DNA from 3 places in the Cyanobacterium sp. DS4 genome. Region 1 is predicted to be linked to each of the others. Evidence: predicted binding sites of a transcription regulator. Region 1 holds the regulator's gene; each other region holds the start of a gene.
The links. Region 1 encodes NtcA, which controls nitrogen genes in cyanobacteria. Its sites were predicted from a motif close to TTTGTANCNNNNGNTACAAA; they were not measured.
Positions count from the first base shown of each region.

Region 2: Dongsha4_RS00240 (ammonium transporter) is a predicted target of NtcA. The motif match lies at 1,340-1,359, and genes of this name have one in related genera.
Region 3: Dongsha4_RS05340 (molybdopterin oxidoreductase family protein) is a predicted target of NtcA. The motif match lies at 1,006-1,025, and genes of this name have one in related genera.

Region 1 covers NZ_CP084098.1:3,030,660-3,032,940, forward strand. Annotated here, with positions in the region: gene Dongsha4_RS12995 (DUF3084 domain-containing protein) at 1-367, opposite strand, end outside; gene ntcA (global nitrogen regulator NtcA) at 448-1,125, opposite strand; gene fabI (enoyl-ACP reductase FabI) at 1,279-2,061, shown strand; gene Dongsha4_RS13010 (pyridoxal phosphate-dependent aminotransferase) at 2,173-2,281, opposite strand, start outside.
Region 2 covers NZ_CP084098.1:50,569-52,849, forward strand. Annotated here, with positions in the region: gene Dongsha4_RS00240 (ammonium transporter) at 1-1,286, opposite strand, end outside; gene Dongsha4_RS00245 (hypothetical protein) at 1,407-2,281, opposite strand, start outside.
Region 3 covers NZ_CP084098.1:1,267,701-1,269,981, forward strand. Annotated here, with positions in the region: gene Dongsha4_RS05330 (DNA-binding domain-containing protein) at 1-32, opposite strand, end outside; gene Dongsha4_RS05335 (Hsp20/alpha crystallin family protein) at 273-746, shown strand; gene Dongsha4_RS05340 (molybdopterin oxidoreductase family protein) at 1,097-2,281, shown strand, end outside.

The sequences.
Region 1 (2,281 bases):
TAATATTTAATTGACTTAAAACAGTATTTTGTCTATTCTTAGCTTCTAACAGAGCTTTTTCCGCCTCTTCTTTTTCCGTTTTAACTGTTTCTAATTGTTCTGTTATTTCTCGTCTTTTTTGGAGAATTTCGTCCAGTTGAAAAACTCCCTGACGTAAAGATGCACTTAAACTAAATAAAATAATTAAAGTAGAAGCAGAAATTAATGTTCCTGTACCGATAGTAATTAAAACTGCTGTTTGTTTTGGTCTTAATTGAAAAAGTCTTAATCTAGCCTTTCCAACCCTTGTGCCAATGCGATCGCCCAGTGCTGCGATTAGTCCCCCCAAAAGTAACATCGCTATGATTAAAATATAAGCGCTAGTCATTAGTTAATAATTTATGTAGTTAAAAATCAAAAAAATGATTATTTCTTGTTAGTAAAGGTGGGAGGAAACAGAGGAAAAACTTATGCAAATTGCTGACTAAGGGCAACAGGATTATGTACTGTGATTTTTTTCTTATTAATAGTAATTAAATTTTCTTGTCTTAATTCTCCTAATAAACGAGTCACCGTTACCCGTGTTGAACCAATAGCCTCTGCGATCGCTTGATGTGACAACTTTAAATCAATAGTAATACCGCTAGGGCTAGGAATACCAAAATCCCGACAAAGAATCAATAAAAAACTAACTAAACGAGAAGCCATATCACGATGGGCTAAAGTCTCAATCATCATTTCCGTTTGCAATATTCGAGACGACAAGCCTTGTAGCATCAACCTAGACAACTCAGGATTTTCTTTTAAAGAACGCTGAAAATGCTCAATAGGAGCAGAAAGTAATTCCACAGGAGTGAAAGCCACCGCATGGTAGAAGCGATCGGATTTTTGCCCAGTAATCAAAGACAAGACCCCAAAAACACTATTTTCTCGCAACAAAGCCACGGTAATCTCTTCCCCTGCCTCATAAACCCGTGACAACTTGACAGCACCTTTCATTAAAAAATATACTCTTTCCGCAGGATCACCCGGAAAAAAAATTGTTTTACCCCGTTCAAATTTTTCCACCACAGGGGTATAAATTCCCGCCCCAATTTGACGAAAAACTGAAGCTAAAGGTTGTTCAGACATAGACAATGATTGCATAGAGATAATTAACTTAAAAATAAAATAAAAAATGGCTCGATAAACGACCCTTTCTATAAGAAAATAAGAATAACGAGAAAACCGTCTATAACTTGATCAGTTTAGCGAATAATTGTCCTTAAATTACAGAAAATTAGATTCAAAATCAAGAATATGTTAGATTTGACAGGAAAAAACGCTTTAGTAACAGGTATTGCTAACAATAAATCCATTGCTTGGGGTATTGCTCAACAACTACATAAAGCCGGTGCAAATATTGGTGTTACCTATTTACCCGATGATAAAGGACGTTTCGAGAAAAAAGTTGGAGATTTAGTAGAACCTTTAAACCCCAGTGTTTTTCTTCCTTGCAATGTGCAAGATGATGCTCAAATAGATTCTACCTTCGATCAAATTAAAGACCAATGGGGTCATATAGACATTTTAATTCATTGCCTAGCCTTTGCGCAGAAAGAAGACCTCTCAGGAGAATTTAGTAGTACTTCTCGTAATGGTTTCCAAACAGCTTTAGATGTAAGTGCCTATTCTTTAACCCGTTTAGTGCAATCAGCAAAACCCTTATTTCGTGAAGGTAGTAGTATTTTAACCCTTAGCTATCTTGGAGGTGTGAAAGTTATCCCTAACTATAATGTCATGGGTGTAGCCAAATCCGCCTTAGAAATGAGTGTTCGTTATTTAGCCTCCGAATTAGGCCCTATGAATGTGCGAGTAAATGCCATTTCTGCTGGCCCCATTCGCACTCTTGCCTCTTCTGCAGTGGGTGGAATTCTTGATATGATTCACCACGTGGAAAAAGTTGCACCCCTCAGACGCACTGTTACTCAAACTGAAGTAGGAAACACCGCCGCTTTTTTATGTAGTGATCTATCTAGTGGTATTACAGGACAAATTATTTACGTCGATGCAGGTTATGAAATTATGGGCATGACAGAGTAAGTATTGAGTTAGGGTGTTAGAGAATTGGGGAATTGGGGGATTGGTGTTAGTGTTAATTAAACACTTTTGCCTCTTGCCCTTTGCCCTTTTAACTTGACTTTCACCCTTGTTTTAAACCTCGATAAGTTGTGATAAACCTTCCACCAATCTGTTAATACCTATAGATGCAGTATCATAATTTAACGCTCCATAGGCAACCCTTAAACAACACTTATTTTCT
Region 2 (2,281 bases), 1.3 Mb from region 1:
AAAATCTGTGAGCCAAGTAACTCAAAAGTACCATTACTGAAGAAACCAGCAATATTTTCATCCCCTGTAATGTTCTCGTCAGCGAATAAACCTACGGCAATAGTGCCCCAAATGCCATTAACTAAGTGTACCGATACTGCACCGACAGGATCATCAATTTTTAATTTATCTAACATATATACAGAAAAAACCACCAAAATACCAGCTAATGCCCCAATAGTGACCGCACTAGAGTAAGATACCATTGAACATCCCGCAGTAATTGCTACTAATCCTGACAAAATACCGTTGATACTTAGGGATAAATCGGGTTTTCCTGCTAATACCCAACTACTAATAGTGCCTGTTAATGCCCCAGAGGCGGCCGCTAAATTCGTCACCACCGCAATATAAGCTATATTTTCTCCTACTGCCATGGTTGAGCCGGGGTTAAAGCCAAACCAACCAATCCAAAGAATAAAACACCCTAAAGTTGCCAAACTTAAATTATGACCGGGTAAGGGTACTATACCACCATCAGATAAATATTTTCCTAGTCTTGGTCCTAAAATTATTGCTCCTGTTAAAGCACACCATCCTCCTACAGAATGCACTACCGTTGACCCTGCAAAATCCTGAAATCCAGCTTCTGCTAACCATCCACCTCCCCAAGTCCAATGTCCTATAATAGGATATGCGATCGCAACTAGGAAAAAACTGAAAAATAAAAAATCAATGAATTTAACTCTCTCTGCCACCGCACCAGAGACGATTGTCGCCGCCGTACCAGCAAAAGCCACCTGAAATAAAAATTTTGCCGATAAAGGTACTCCTGCCCAACTCAAGGCGTTGTAAACCCCCTCATAAGCCTCTCCTGTAGCGGGGCTGTTATCTGCTCCTTGTAAAAAAAATCCCTGAGTACCAATAAAGCTATTTCCATCGGCAAACATTAAACCGAATCCAATAGCCCAAAAAGCCAAAGTTGATACGGCAAAAACGATTAAATTTTTGGAGAGTAAATTAACGGCGTTTTTACTACGGCAAAATCCTGTTTCTAACATCGCAAAACCGGCATTCATGGCGATAACTAAAATTGAAGCTATTACCACCCATAGGGTATCCAAGCCTACTTTTAACTCTCCTGTAACGATTTCTAGGGAAGTAGAACTATCTTGAGCATACACCGCATAACTGGAACATAAGAGTAAAATAACACTTAATAAAACACAACCTTGCCAACTAGAAGATTTCTGAATTTTGTTGATAATTAACTGAATTTTCCTTTTTTGAGTTCTTGTAATTAACATTGTTTTAGATTCTGTTTTGACTCGCTTATTATAAGTTAAACGAGTTTTGATTATTAGCATCAAATTTTACAGAATTTTATAAGTTTTTTATTAGTTTTATTTGACCTTTATATTCAAAAATTATAAATAACTATTATAAATCATAATTAACTTTTGTTGAGGGTTATATACTTCTACTGGTATTTTATATTTAGAGCTAATATATTGATAGTTTTTCTCCACCTGATTGATATGATTGATTATCTGTTTTTCTTGCTCATTATTATTGGTTAAATCACTCATTACTGAAAGAGAAGTAATTTTTTGGATGTACTCATCTGTTAAATATATTTTTATATTCCTGTCACTAACACTATAACTACATATTTTCTCTGAACTTTGACAAATTTCTTTTAATTTGGTTTTTATTTCCTCTCTTTTAACTGCTTTTTTTAAAGCACCTTGGGCAATTTCTAATTTTCCTTCGGCTTCATTTTTTTGTTTTTCTATCTCATCTTTTAACCAACTATCTGGAGAAATAGTACCAGTTAAATTAATAACTTCTTGCCACAAATTAACTGCTTTTGTCCATTGATTTTGTCTTTCTTGTTCTTGAGCCGATTTCATTTTTGCTTCTATATTTTTTTTCAGATTTAATGCTTTTTCTTCAACGGTAATTTTCTTTTGAACTTCACTAATCTGCTGAAGATAATCATTAATAATTTTTTCTTTTTGCTGATACACCTCAGTTTGAGGAGGAATTTGTTCTATTTCTTGGATGGCAGATTTCCATTTTGCTTCTCTTTCTCTCAGGGCTTCTAAAGTATCATTAACGTTATTTTCTCCTTTGATTTGTGCTACTATTTTTTTCGCATTTTCTCGTTTCTTAATTGCTAAATTTTCTTTCTCTATTTGTCTATTTACAAAAGATAATTGTTGTTGATAGGTGTTAATTCTTAAGGTTTTAAATTCTTTAAATTCTTCACTTTTTATCTTATTTAAAGGTGCGATCGCAT
Region 3 (2,281 bases), 1.8 Mb from region 1:
TGTTCTAGCTTTAAAAGAGTGGGTGATTTCATGAAATTTTAGGAATATTAACCAATGTAAAGAAGAATGGATATTTTATAGACCAAGTTTATCATATGGATTCGGAAGAAAATAATTAAGCAATGATTAAAATCAGGGAAAATACGGAAAACAATACCTAGATATTTTCGGTTTTCTCCCCCCATTAAATAAGAAGGATATGACAAGATAAAAATAACAGTTGAAGATTAAATAAATATCAATTGAAGCAGAATTTATTAGGAAGTAAAAATATGGCTATTGTTCGTTTTAATCCTTTGTATGAAATTAATAGCTTACATCGTCAAATGAATCGATTACTAGATGAAATAACTGCATGGGATGATACTCCTAATTCTTTGGTTAAACCCGCAGTGGAATTGTTGGATAACAACGACAGTTTAATGCTTAAAGTTTTAGTACCCGGAATTGACAAAAAAGATCTTGATGTCAGTGTTACCCGTGATAGTGTAAAAGTAAGTGGTGAATACCATCGTCAAGAGGAAAGTAAAGATACTGGTTACTACATTTCTGAATTTAATTACGGTAAATTTGAACGGACAATTAATTTACCATTACCAGTCAAAAATGACCAAGTAAAAGCAGAATATAATGACGGTGTCTTAACGTTAATTCTACCAAAACTTGAAGACGAAAAAAATAAGGTATTTAAAGTTAGTTTAGGAGCAGAGGAAAAACCAGCTTTAGAATCAGAAATTAATGGCTAATATTATTCTAAAAAAGGTTTAATGCTTACTAAATAAATGACTAATTTGCCTGTCTCAAAAAGACAGGTTTTTTTTATGAAAGTAATAGGTAACGAGTGTTCGGAGATTTTAATTCCTAAAACTATCAACTATTAACCATTGCCCATTTCCTATTCCCTATTCCTCTCCCAAATGAGAAATCATCTCTAAAATCAGCAACGCCAAATTTAGATGCAAAATAACCATAAATAAAATGCAGAAAAAAGAATACTTTGGATGTTCAGTATCAGAAGATACATTTCTTAACAAAATCTGGTGACAAGATTAAACACACAAAATCCGAGGTTGTATATATTGATTAGTTCTAGATGATAAGTGAAAAAGTTACCACAGTTTGCCCTTATTGCGGTGTTGGTTGCGGTTTAGAAGTTCAGCCCCCTGCTTCTCAAGGAAAAGCGACAAATAGAGATTCTGAGGGTACTCCCATTTGGAAAGTAATGGGCGATCGCACCCATCCTTCTAGTTTAGGAAAAGTTTGTGTGAAAGGAGCAACGGTAACAGAAGCGATCAATAAAAGTCGTCTTAAATATCCTTTATATAGAGAAACACTACAGCAAGATTTTCGACAAATTGACTGGGAAGAAGCCTTTAACCTAATTGTTAAACAAATTCAGTTAGTGAGCAAAACTATCGGGGTTGATGGTATTTGTATGTATGGCTCAGGGCAGTTTCAAACAGAAGATTATTATGTTGCCCAAAAATTACTTAAAGGTTGCTTAGGAACAAATAATTTCGATGCCAATTCCCGTTTATGTATGTCCTCGGCGGTTTCAGGTTATATGGGCAGTTTTGGGGCGGATGGTCCTCCTTGTACCTATGAGGATTTAGAATTAACAGACTGTGCTTTTTTGGTGGGAACGAATACCGCAGAATGTCATCCCATCGTTTTTAATCGTTTACGGGCATATCATAAGAAAAATCGTCATGTTAAAATGATTGTGGTTGATCCTCGTCGTACAGCTACCGCAGAAGCGGCGGATCTTCATTTAGCTATTAAACCCGGTACAGATATTGATTTATTTAATGGTATTGCTTATTTATTATTACAGTGGGGTGCGATCGATACTTTTTTTATTGATGAATGTACAAGGGATTTTCCTGCCTATGCAGAAGTAATTAGTAATTATCCTCCTCAAATTGTTGCCGATAAATGCGGTATTGAAGTTAAAGATTTAGAAATTGCCGCCCGTTATTGGGCAGAATCGGAAAAGGTGTTATCTTTATGGTCGATGGGGTTAAACCAGTCTTCTGAGGGTACAGCAAAAGTAAGAACTTTAATTAATCTTCATTTGATGACTGCTACAATCGGTAAAGCAGGATGTGGCCCTTTTTCTCTGACAGGTCAACCTAATGCCATGGGAGGAAGAGAGGCAGGAGGATTATCTCATATTCTCCCGGGTTATCGCAGTGTCAAAAATCCCCTTCATCGTCGGGAATTAGAAGAAATATGGCAATTACCATCGGGGGCTATTTCCGCCAATGTGGGTAAAACAGTA